Regions from separate parts of the Streptomyces sp. GbtcB6 genome, predicted to be linked through region 1. Evidence: riboswitches for the same ligand, from Rfam matches in the RefSeq annotation. Region 1 holds a riboswitch; each other region holds the start of a gene.
What was found. A riboswitch is a leader RNA that binds a small molecule or an ion and turns the genes downstream of it on or off. The one in region 1 is predicted to bind cobalamin.
Positions count from the first base shown of each region.

Region 2: it holds a riboswitch for cobalamin, as region 1 does, so the genes downstream of both, KVT45_RS00265 (cobalamin biosynthesis protein) here and KVT45_RS03150 (CbtB-domain containing protein) in region 1, are expected to answer to the same signal.
Region 3: it holds a riboswitch for cobalamin, as region 1 does, so the genes downstream of both, KVT45_RS49180 (ribonucleoside-diphosphate reductase subunit alpha) here and KVT45_RS03150 (CbtB-domain containing protein) in region 1, are expected to answer to the same signal.

Region 1 is NZ_JAGXJL010000002.1:35,708-38,976, reverse strand. Features, by position in the region: gene KVT45_RS03155 (enoyl-CoA hydratase/isomerase family protein) at 175-1,230, shown strand; cobalamin riboswitch at 1,298-1,439, shown strand; gene KVT45_RS03150 (CbtB-domain containing protein) at 1,476-1,697, shown strand; gene KVT45_RS03145 (CbtA family protein) at 1,720-2,475, shown strand; gene KVT45_RS03140 (O-methyltransferase) at 2,556-3,212, opposite strand.
Region 2 is NZ_JAGXJL010000001.1:49,511-52,779, reverse strand. Features, by position in the region: gene KVT45_RS00270 (cobyric acid synthase) at 1-948, opposite strand, end outside; gene KVT45_RS00265 (cobalamin biosynthesis protein) at 945-1,895, opposite strand; cobalamin riboswitch at 1,995-2,137, opposite strand; gene KVT45_RS00260 (hypothetical protein) at 2,279-2,506, opposite strand; gene KVT45_RS00255 (inorganic phosphate transporter) at 2,525-3,269, opposite strand, start outside.
Region 3 is NZ_JAGXJL010000070.1:17,154-20,422, reverse strand. Features, by position in the region: gene KVT45_RS49190 (hypothetical protein) at 1-449, opposite strand, end outside; gene KVT45_RS49185 (GNAT family N-acetyltransferase) at 614-1,120, shown strand; cobalamin riboswitch at 1,156-1,298, shown strand; gene KVT45_RS49180 (ribonucleoside-diphosphate reductase subunit alpha) at 1,423-3,269, shown strand, end outside.

The DNA of each region.
Region 1 (3,269 bases):
CGTCGGCCGTGGCGGCTCGGGCCCGGGCCGGTCGGTGTCCTGCGACGGGTCGGCGTGCTGTGGACGGAACGGGCACGAGAAGATCGTCCGTGACCCACGCGTCCACCCGACCCCGGAAGGAACCGACGAGATCATGCGCCTCATCGTGGCCCGCGGCCCGGCGGAGGTGTCCGGATGACCGGCGCCGAGGAACACGTCCTGCTGCACGTCGACGGACGGGCCGCGCACATCACGCTCAACCGGCCGAAGGCCATCAACGCGCTGTCGCACGCGATGGTGCGCCGCATCGACGAGGCGCTCACCGCCTGGGAGCACGACCCGGCCGTCCGTACCGTCGTCATCACCGGAGCGGGGGAGCGCGGTCTGTGCGCGGGCGGCGACATCCGCGCCGTCCACGACGACGCCCGCGACGGCGACGGGTCGGCCGCGGCTGCCTTCTGGCGGGACGAGTACCGGCTCAACGCCCGCATCGCCCGGTACCCGAAGCCGTACGTCGCCGTGATGGACGGCATCGTGATGGGCGGCGGGGTCGGTGTCTCGGCCCATGGCAGCGTCCGGATCGCCACCGAGCGGTCGCGGATCGCCATGCCCGAGACCGGGATCGGCTTCGTGCCCGACGTCGGCGGCACCTACCTGCTCGGCCGCGCGCCCGGCGAACTCGGCACCCATCTCGCCCTGACCGGCGCCCGGATCGGCGCCGCCGACGCGATGCTGTGCGGACTCGCCGACCACTACATGCCCTCCGGCTCGCTCCGGGCGTTCGTCGCCGACCTCGCCACCCTGGCCGTGCCCGAGGCGCTCGCCCGGCAGGTCCGGCAGGCGCCGGACGGGGAGTTGGCCGGGCACCGGGCGTGGATCGACGCCTGCTACCCGGCCGACACGGTCGAGGAGATCGTCCAGCGACTGCTCGCGCACGGCGACCCGGCGGCGAAGGAGACGGCGGACACCCTGCTCGCCAAGTCGCCCACCGCCCTGAAGGTCACGCTGAAGGCGCTGCGCCGGGCCCGGCAACTCGGCTCGCTGGAACGGGTCCTGGACCAGGAGTACCGCGTCTCCTGCGCGACCCTCGCGAGCCATGACCTGGTGGAGGGCATCCGTGCCCAGGTCGTCGACAAGGACCGTGCCCCGCACTGGTCCCCGGAGACCCTCGCCGAGGTCACCGACGCCGACGTCGACCGCTTCTTCGCCCCGCTCGGCGAGCGCGAACTGGGCCTCGCCCCACCCGTCTGAGCCGTCCCACCGGCCGCCCACCAGGCGCGAGATGAAGATCACGCCTGGTGATGCGGTCTTGGCCGTGCCCCTGACACGCGGTACGGTCTGTCCGATATCGACGACGGCGAGACGGAAGCCGGTGGAAATCCGGAACGGTCGCGCCACTGTATGCGGGAGCCCCAGGGCTGCTCGTGAGTCAGACCCGTGGCCGTCGTCCTGTGCACCACCGAGATGGGACGCGAACTCCCAGAGGAGGTCCTGCCATGGCGCAGACCGTCGCTCCGCCGACAGCCACCACCCCCGCCGTTCCCGCGAAGCTGCCGCTGTCCGCGATAGCTCCCTGGGCGGTGTTCTTCGGCATCCTGATGCTGATCCTGCTCTACTTCGTCGGCGCCGAACAGGGCGCCACCTCCGTGTTCAGCGGCACGGACGTCCACGAGTGGGTGCACGACGCCCGCCACCTGCTCGGCTTCCCCTGCCACTGACGCGAGGGGCGCCGTACCACCCATGAACTCCGCAACGGTCCGGAACCTCCTGGTGCGGGGCATGCTCGCCGGCCTGGCCGCCGGCCTGCTGGCCCTCGTCGTCGCCTACCTGCTCGGTGAGCCGAACGTCGACAAGGCCATCAGCTTCGAGGACGCCCACTCGCACGAGCACGAGATGGAGGTCGTCTCCCGCTCCCTGCAGTCCACCGCCGGCCTGGCCACCGGTGTCCTGGTCTACGGGGTCGCCTTCGGCGGCATCGCCGCCCTGGCCTACTGCTTCGCCCTCGGCCGGGTCGGCCGCTTCTCGCCGCGGGCGACCGCGCTGCTGCTGTCCGGCTGCGCGCTGACCGCCGTCTACGTGGTGCCGTTCCTGAAGTATCCGGCCAACCCGCCGTCGGTGGGCGACCCGGACACCATCGGCAAGCGGACCACGCTGTACTTCCTGATGATGCTGCTCAGCGTGCTCCTCGCGGTCGCCGCCACCATCCTCGGCAAACGGCTCCAGCCGCGGCTGGGCACCTGGTGGGCGACCGTGCTGGCGGTGGTCGCGTTCGGCGTCCTCATCGGGCTGGCGTACCAGTTCCTGCCGGTCATCAACGAGGTGCCGAAGGACTTCCCGGCCACCCTGCTGTGGCGGTTCCGGCTCTCGGCGCTCGCCATCCAGGCGGCGCTGTGGGGCGGATTCGGCCTGCTGTTCGGTGAGTTGGCCGACCGCGTCCTCAACCCGAGGCCGGCGAAGGCGCCGGCCGCCGCACGCACGGTGCCCGCGGCACACTGACCGACTCCGCGGCACACCGAACGACACACGAGGGCCCCCGGGAACCGTCCGGGGGTCCTCGCGCGTCCGCTGTGCCGACCTCACGTGCCGGTGGACGGCCCCACCTTCACCGACAGCTCCGTCGAGCCCTTGAGCGGCAGCGAAAGGGTGCGGAAGCCGTTGGCCGGGTCGCGGATGTAGTCGAGGTAGTCGGGCTCGGCGTTGTCGTTCATCACCAGCGCACCCCGGCGCAGTTGCGGTGCGACGGTCTCCATGACCTGGCGGGCCAGCGAGGGGCCCGAGTCGACCGGCCAGCCGTCGATGAGCGCGAAGTCGACGGGCCCGCCCAGGTCGCGCAGCGTCTCCCGGGCGTCCCCGATCCGGAGGTCGACCAGGTCGGCGAGGCCCGCCTCGGCGAGGTTGCCCAGGGCGGTGGCCGCCTTCTCCGGAACGATCTCGGAGCCGATCACCGTGCCGCCGCCGTTGTCACGGACCGCGGTGGCGAAGTAGAGCGTGGAGACGCCCAGCGAGGTGGCGAACTCGACGACACGCCTGGCGCCGACGGCCCGGCACAGCAGATAGATCAGGTCGCCCTGTGCGGGATGGACGGCGAAGCCGACGTCGGGAAAGGCGTGCGGGTCCCGGGTGCCGCCCCGTGGACCACCCCCGGCGGGGCGGCGGTGCTCGGCCTGGATCCGGTCGAGTACGGCCCGGACCCGGGGATCCTGCAGCGGACTGGTGGCGTGCTCGGTCGACATCCCGAACCCTCGATTCCTGCGGTCAACACCATCGATACGGTCTGTGGAGTATCACGA
Region 2 (3,269 bases), on a different contig from region 1:
CAGGGCCCGGACCGTTCCCCGGGTCCCCGGAACCACCACGAGATCGGCGTCGGCCAGCTCTTCCGGCCGGTCCACGAACCGCACCACCACGCCCGGTTCGGCGGCCAGCGCGTCCACGTCGGTGAAGTTGGACATCAGCGGGATCGCGCAGACGGCGACCCGGAGCACGTCCTCCCCGACGGGCGGGGCCGTGTTCGACTCCCGGACGGTCCCCCGCAGGGAGACCCGGAGCCCGTCCTCCTCGTCGATCCCGAGCCCGTGCCGGAAGGGCAGGACGCCGTAGGTGTGCCGCCCGGTGAGCCCGTGCAGCATGTCCAGCCCGGGTTCGAGCAGCGAGACGTCCCCCCGGAACTTGTTGACGAGGAACCCGGCGACGAGGGCCTGATCCTCCGGCGACAGCAGTGCCACCGTCCCGAAGAAGGAGGCGAAGACGCCCCCGCGGTCGATGTCCCCGACCACGAGCACGGGCAACCCGGCGTTCCGGGCGATCCCCATGTTCACGATGTCGGTCCGCCGCAGGTTGATCTCCGCCGGACTGCCGGCGCCCTCACAGATCACCGCGTCATACGTGCCCCGCAACTCGGCGAGACAGTCGAGCACGGTGCCGAGCAGCCGCTGCTGCCGCCCACCGTGGTACCCGCGCGCGCTCAGCTCACCGACCGGCCTGCCGAGCAGCACGACCTGACTGCTCTGCTCGCCACCGGGCTTGAGCAGCACGGGGTTCATGAGCGCGGTCGGCTCCACCCGGCAGGCCTGCGCCTGCATGGCCTGTGCCCGCCCGATCTCGGCACCTTCGCGCGTGACAAAGGAGTTGAGGGACATGTTCTGTGCCTTGAACGGCGCGACTTTCACACCCTGCCGCACCAGCCACCGGCAGATACCTGCGGTGACGACGCTCTTACCGGCGTCGGAGGTGGTACCGGCTACGAGGAGGCCTCCGTTGTTCATGACGCCCTCCCCGAGAGCGATTTGCGCAGCAGGGCCCCCGCCGCACTCGCCCCCAACGCCAGCCACCCCACCCGCCGCGACAACCGCACCGCCCGATCGATGTCCGCGACTTCCACGGCCCGCCCCTCCCCGTTCAGCACCGGCCGGTGCTCGACCCGCCCGCCATACGACAACGTCCCCCCGAGCCGCACCCCCAACGCCCCGGCGAACGAAGCCTCCACGGGCCCGGCGTTGGGACTCGGATGCTTCGCCGCGTCGGCCCGCCAGGCCCGCACCGCTCCCTTGGTGTCACTCCCGGCCAGGGCGGCCAGTACGGCGGTGAGCCGCGCTCCCGGCCACCCCGCCACGTCGTCCAGCCGCGCCGAAGCCCACCCGTACCGCCGGTACCGGGCCGACTTGTGCCCGACCATGGCGTCCAGGGTGTTGACGGCCCGGAACCCGAGCAGCCCCGGCACCCCGCCGACGGCTCCCCACACCAGCGCGCCGACGACGGCGTCGCTGGTGTTCTCGGCGACGGACTCCACGACCGCCCGTGCGATCCCGTCGGCGTCCAGGGCCTGCGGGTCCCGTCCGCACAGATGCGGCAGCCGCGCACGGGCCGCCTCGACGTCGCCCGCCTCCAGGGCACGCCCGATGACGCGGGCCTCGCGGGCGAGTGAAGTGCCCCCGACGACGGCCCAGGTGGCGGCCGCGGTGAGCGTGACGGACGAGGCGGTGGACGGTCGTACGACCCGTTGGGCAACGGCACCCAGCGCCATGGCGCCACCGGCGCACACGGCGGTGTGCAGCGCGCCCCACCCGCGGTGGTCCCGCCACAGCACCCGCTCCACGGCCCCGGCCGCCCGCCCGAACACGGCGACCGGATGCCCCCGGCGCGGGTCGCCGAGCAGCAGATCACCGAGAAGGCCGGCGGCGGCGCCGTACGCGAAGACGCGATCGGCACCCATCGGCTCAGCCGGCCGCGGGGTCGGGGACGGGCCGGGTACTGAACCTCGGTCGGCAGCCGCGCATGGCGATATGTCCTCACTCAGGGTGTCCGCGCCCTGGTTCGACGAGACCGGCGGTGAGAGTTCCTGGCTCCCGGGGATTGCTACCCCGGTGACAGTGGCGGGACCGCGCCGGATTCACACCGGCTTCCTCCCTTGCCGCCGTACATGGCTCCGGAAGTCCACCACGCCCTGGAAGACCCGTCAACTTGCCGTTGACCTGGGAGGGGAGTGTGTGGGAAGGCCCACACCGGTTGCCCTGCGGGGCCTGTGGGACATGCCGAAGGCTCCTCTCCGAGCGGACGGGAGAGGAGCCTTCTCGATGCCTGTGAGGTGCTGCCGCGTCAGGCCTTCGCCACGATCAGGTGGATACCCCATGCCACGGCGGCCGCGCAGCCGGCGAAGCAGAGGTAGGCGGCGGTCACGGCCAGGGTCGCGGAGTTGCCCTGAGCGGTGGCGCGTTCGCGGGCGGAGAGGCCCTTGATGCCGAGGGTGAACAGGGCCACCAGACCCACCGTGGCCACGAGGCTGACGCCGAAGACGGAGCCGATGGCTGCCCAGTCGATGTTCATGTCGCTTCTTCCTCGGGGTCAGACGGTGGCGGCCGGGTCGGTCGCGGGAGCAGCCGGGGCGGGGGAAGGGGAGGGGATCGTGGCGGTCAGGTCCTCCGCGACCGGGCCCGCGGGGGGCGGGGTCACGGCGGCGATCGCCGTGGTCACCACGCCGGCCGGCTCCACGGCGTCGGTGACGTTGGCGCTGTCCACGACCTCGCGGCGGGAGAGCTTCCAGATCGCGGCGCTGGCGGCCACGAGGAAGACGGCGACGACCGCCGTGCCCCAGTCGCCGAGGTCCGTCACGGACTCGGCTAGGGCGCCGACCAGCGCGGCGGCCGGGAGCGTGAGCACCCAGGCGACCATCATCCGGGTCGCGGTGGACCAGCGGACCGTGCCGCCCTTGCGGCCGAGGCCCGCGCCCATCACCGAACCGGAGACGACGTGCGTGGTGGAGAGGGAGAAGCCGAGGTGGGAGGAGGCCAGGATGGCGGTGGCCGCGCTGGTCTGGGCGGCGAAGCCCTGCTGCGGCTGGAGGTCGGTCAGGCCCTTGCCCATGGTGCGGATGATCCGCCAGCCGCCGATGTAGGTGCCGAGCGCGATCGCGAGGCCGGCGGAGAGGATGACCCAGGTGGGAGGGTTCGAGCCGGGGGCGATGGAGCCGCCCGCGATCAGCGCGAGGGTGATGATGCCCATCGTCTTCTGCGCGTCGTTGGTGCCGTGCGCGAGCGAGACCAGTCCGGCGGAGGCGATCTGGCCGGCGCGGAAGCCCTTGCGGGTGGCG
Region 3 (3,269 bases), on a different contig from region 1:
TTGCGGGGATCCCGCAGCGCCTTGGCGGGGTAACGCCGTTTGGTCCACCGGTACCACCAGAACAGGAACAGTGTGGCGGCGAGGGAGGCGGCGAGGACCGGACCGACGAACTTGAAGACGGTGTCGAACCCCACGTTGTTCTGCCGCCATCGCTCGAACCAGGTCGTACCGCCCGTGAAGAGGATGTACAGCCCCTCGACGACCCAGGCGAGCAGTGCCAGCGCGGCGACGATCCAGATCGCCCTGGTGACGTTGGCGTAGGAGACCCATCGGTGCCACTTCCTGGGGCGGGTGACACCGCGGCGGGCCTCCAGACGGATCGTCAGGGTGTGCCAGCGGCCCAGGAGACCGTGTCCGACCCGGTTGCCCGCGCGTCGCAGGTCCAGAGTCGCCATCGGCGCGTCGCGCGGTAGCTCCTTGCCGGGCGGGTGACGGACGACCCTCGTCATGGTGCCTTCTCCTTACGCGTTCCCGGAGTGGTTCACGGAACGGAGGACGCGCGGGCACCGGCACCTCCCTCCACGGAATCACTCCCGGCACAGCCCGCAACCCGGGCGCCCCACCGGGGAAATCGGGAGGTTTCCGCATGCGGGAGTCCGGCAGACTCGGGGCCATGGACATCGTGATACGACGGGCGGAGCCCGGTGAGTACGAGCCCCTCGGTGAGATCACCGCCCAGGCCTACCTCCGGGACGGCCTCCTCGACTACGGCGAGGGCGACGAGTACCTGCCGGTGCTGAAGGACGTGGCGAGCCGGGCGGCAGCCGCCGACGTGCTCGTGGCCGTGGACGGCGAAGGACTCCTCGGCGGAGTCACCTTCGTCGCCGGCCCCGGCCCGGTCGCCGACATCGCCCGCCCCGGCGAAGCCGAGATCAGGGCGCTCGCGGTCGCACACGAGGCCCGCGGCCGAGGCGCCGGCGAGGCACTCGTCCGTGCCTGCATCGACCGTGCACGGGCCACCGAGGGCTGCACGGCCGTCGTTCTCTCGAGCCAGCGAAGCATGCACGCCGCCCACCGCATCTACGAACGTCTGGGCTTCGTCCGCACACCAGAACGGGACTGGAATCCCGTGCCGCACCTGGACGACATCACTCTGCTCACCTATCAGTTGACGCTCTGACACCGCCGCGACACAACATCTGGGGGTGACGCGACGACCCGGCACTAGATGTATGCTCATGCTCGCTGTCGCCACAGGGGAATCCGGTGCGAATCCGGAACTGTCCCGCAACGGTGTACTTGTGCATGTTCGTGCACAGGAGTCAGTCCGAGGACCTGCCGACAGCACGCCCAGCCACCCGGCGAGGGCGTTCTGACGTCCGGGCCTCGTGGAGTGGGCCAGGGTCTCGACGCGTGCCCGCGTGCGCTCGTGCTGCCCCCTGCCCTCCGCCAGGCCCCGTGCCCAGCGAGGGAGAGCCCCACGTGACCATCGCGCCAGCCGACCCGGCTTCAGCGACCATCTCCGTGGAAGAGGACGGTCCCGGTACCGCGCTGCTGCGGACCCTGGCCGAGCTGACCGCCGACCTCCCCGACGCCGACCCCGGCCGGGTCGCCGCCGCCGCGCTGCGCGGCCGGTCGGCCCGGGCCGACGAGGCGGAGTTGCGCGAGCTGGCCACCGAGGCCGCCGCCGGTCTCATCTCCGAGGATCCCGCCTACTCCAGGCTCGCCGCCCGGCTGCTGACGGTCTCCGTCCGTGCCGAGGCCGCCTCGCAGGGCGTGACGTCCTTCACCGAGTCCGTCGCCGTGGGGCACCGGGAGGGGCTCATCGCCGACCGGACCGCCGAGTTCGTACGGCTGCACGCGGCCCGCCTCGACGCCCTCGTCGACCCCGCCGCCGACGACCGCTTCGGCTACTTCGGCCTGCGTACCCTGCACAGCCGGTACCTGCTCCGGCACCCGATCACCCGCAAGGTCGTCGAGACCCCCCAGCACTTCATGCTCCGGGTCGCCGCCGGCCTGGCGGAGGACGACACCGCCCGCGCCCTGGACGAAGTCGCCGCGCTCTACGGCCTGATGAGCCGCCTCGACTACCTCCCGTCCTCCCCCACCCTCTTCAACTCCGGCACCCGGCACCCCCAGATGTCGTCCTGCTACCTCCTCGACTCCCCGAAGGACGAGCTGGACTCCATCTACGACCGCTACCACCAGGTCGCCCGGCTCTCGAAGCACGCCGGCGGCATCGGTCTTTCGTACAGCCGCATCCGCTCCCGCGGGTCCCTCATCCGCGGCACCAACGGGCACTCCAACGGCATCGTGCCGTTCCTGAAGACCCTCGACGCCTCGGTCGCCGCCGTGAACCAGGGCGGCCGGCGCAAGGGCGCGGCCGCGGTCTACCTGGAGACCTGGCACTCCGACATCGAGGAGTTCCTGGAGCTGCGCGACAACACCGGCGAGGACGCCCGCCGTACGCACAACCTGAACCTCGCGCACTGGGTGCCGGACGAGTTCATGCGCCGGGTGAACGCCGACGAGCTGTGGTCCCTCTTCTCCCCCGCCGACGTGCCGGAGCTGGTGGACCTGTGGGGCGCCGAGTTCGACGCGGCCTACCGGGCGGCGGAGGACAAGGGCCTCGCGCGCAAGACCATCCCGGCCCGTGACCTGTACGGCCGGATGATGCGCACCCTCGCGCAGACCGGCAACGGCTGGATGACCTTCAAGGACGCGGCCAACCGCACCGCGAACCAGACGGCCCTGCCCGGTCACGTCATCCACTCCTCCAACCTCTGCACGGAGATCCTGGAGGTCACGGACGACGGCGAGACGGCGGTCTGCAACCTCGGTTCGGTCAGCCTCGGTGCCTTCGTCGACACGGCGAGCGGTGACATCGACTGGGAGCGGCTGGACGAGACGGTCCGCACCGCCGTCACCTTCCTCGACCGGGTCGTGGACATCAACTTCTACCCGACCGAGCAGGCGGGCCGGTCGAACGCCAGGTGGCGGCCGGTCGGGCTGGGCGCGATGGGCCTCCAGGACGTCTTCTTCAAACTGCGCCTGCCCTTCGACTCCCCCGAGGCCAAGGCACTCTCCACCCGGATCGCCGAGCGGATCATGCTCGCCGCGTACGAGGCCTCCGCCGACCTCGCCGAGCGCAGCGGCCCGCTGCCGGCCTGGGAGAAGACCCGCACCGCGCGGGGCGTGCTGCACCCCGACCACTACGGCGTCGAGTTCACCTGGCCGGAGCGCTGGGCGGCGCTGCGCGCGCGGATCGCCACCACCGGCCTGCGCAACAGCCTGCTGCTCGCCATCGCGCCGACGGCCACCATCGCGTC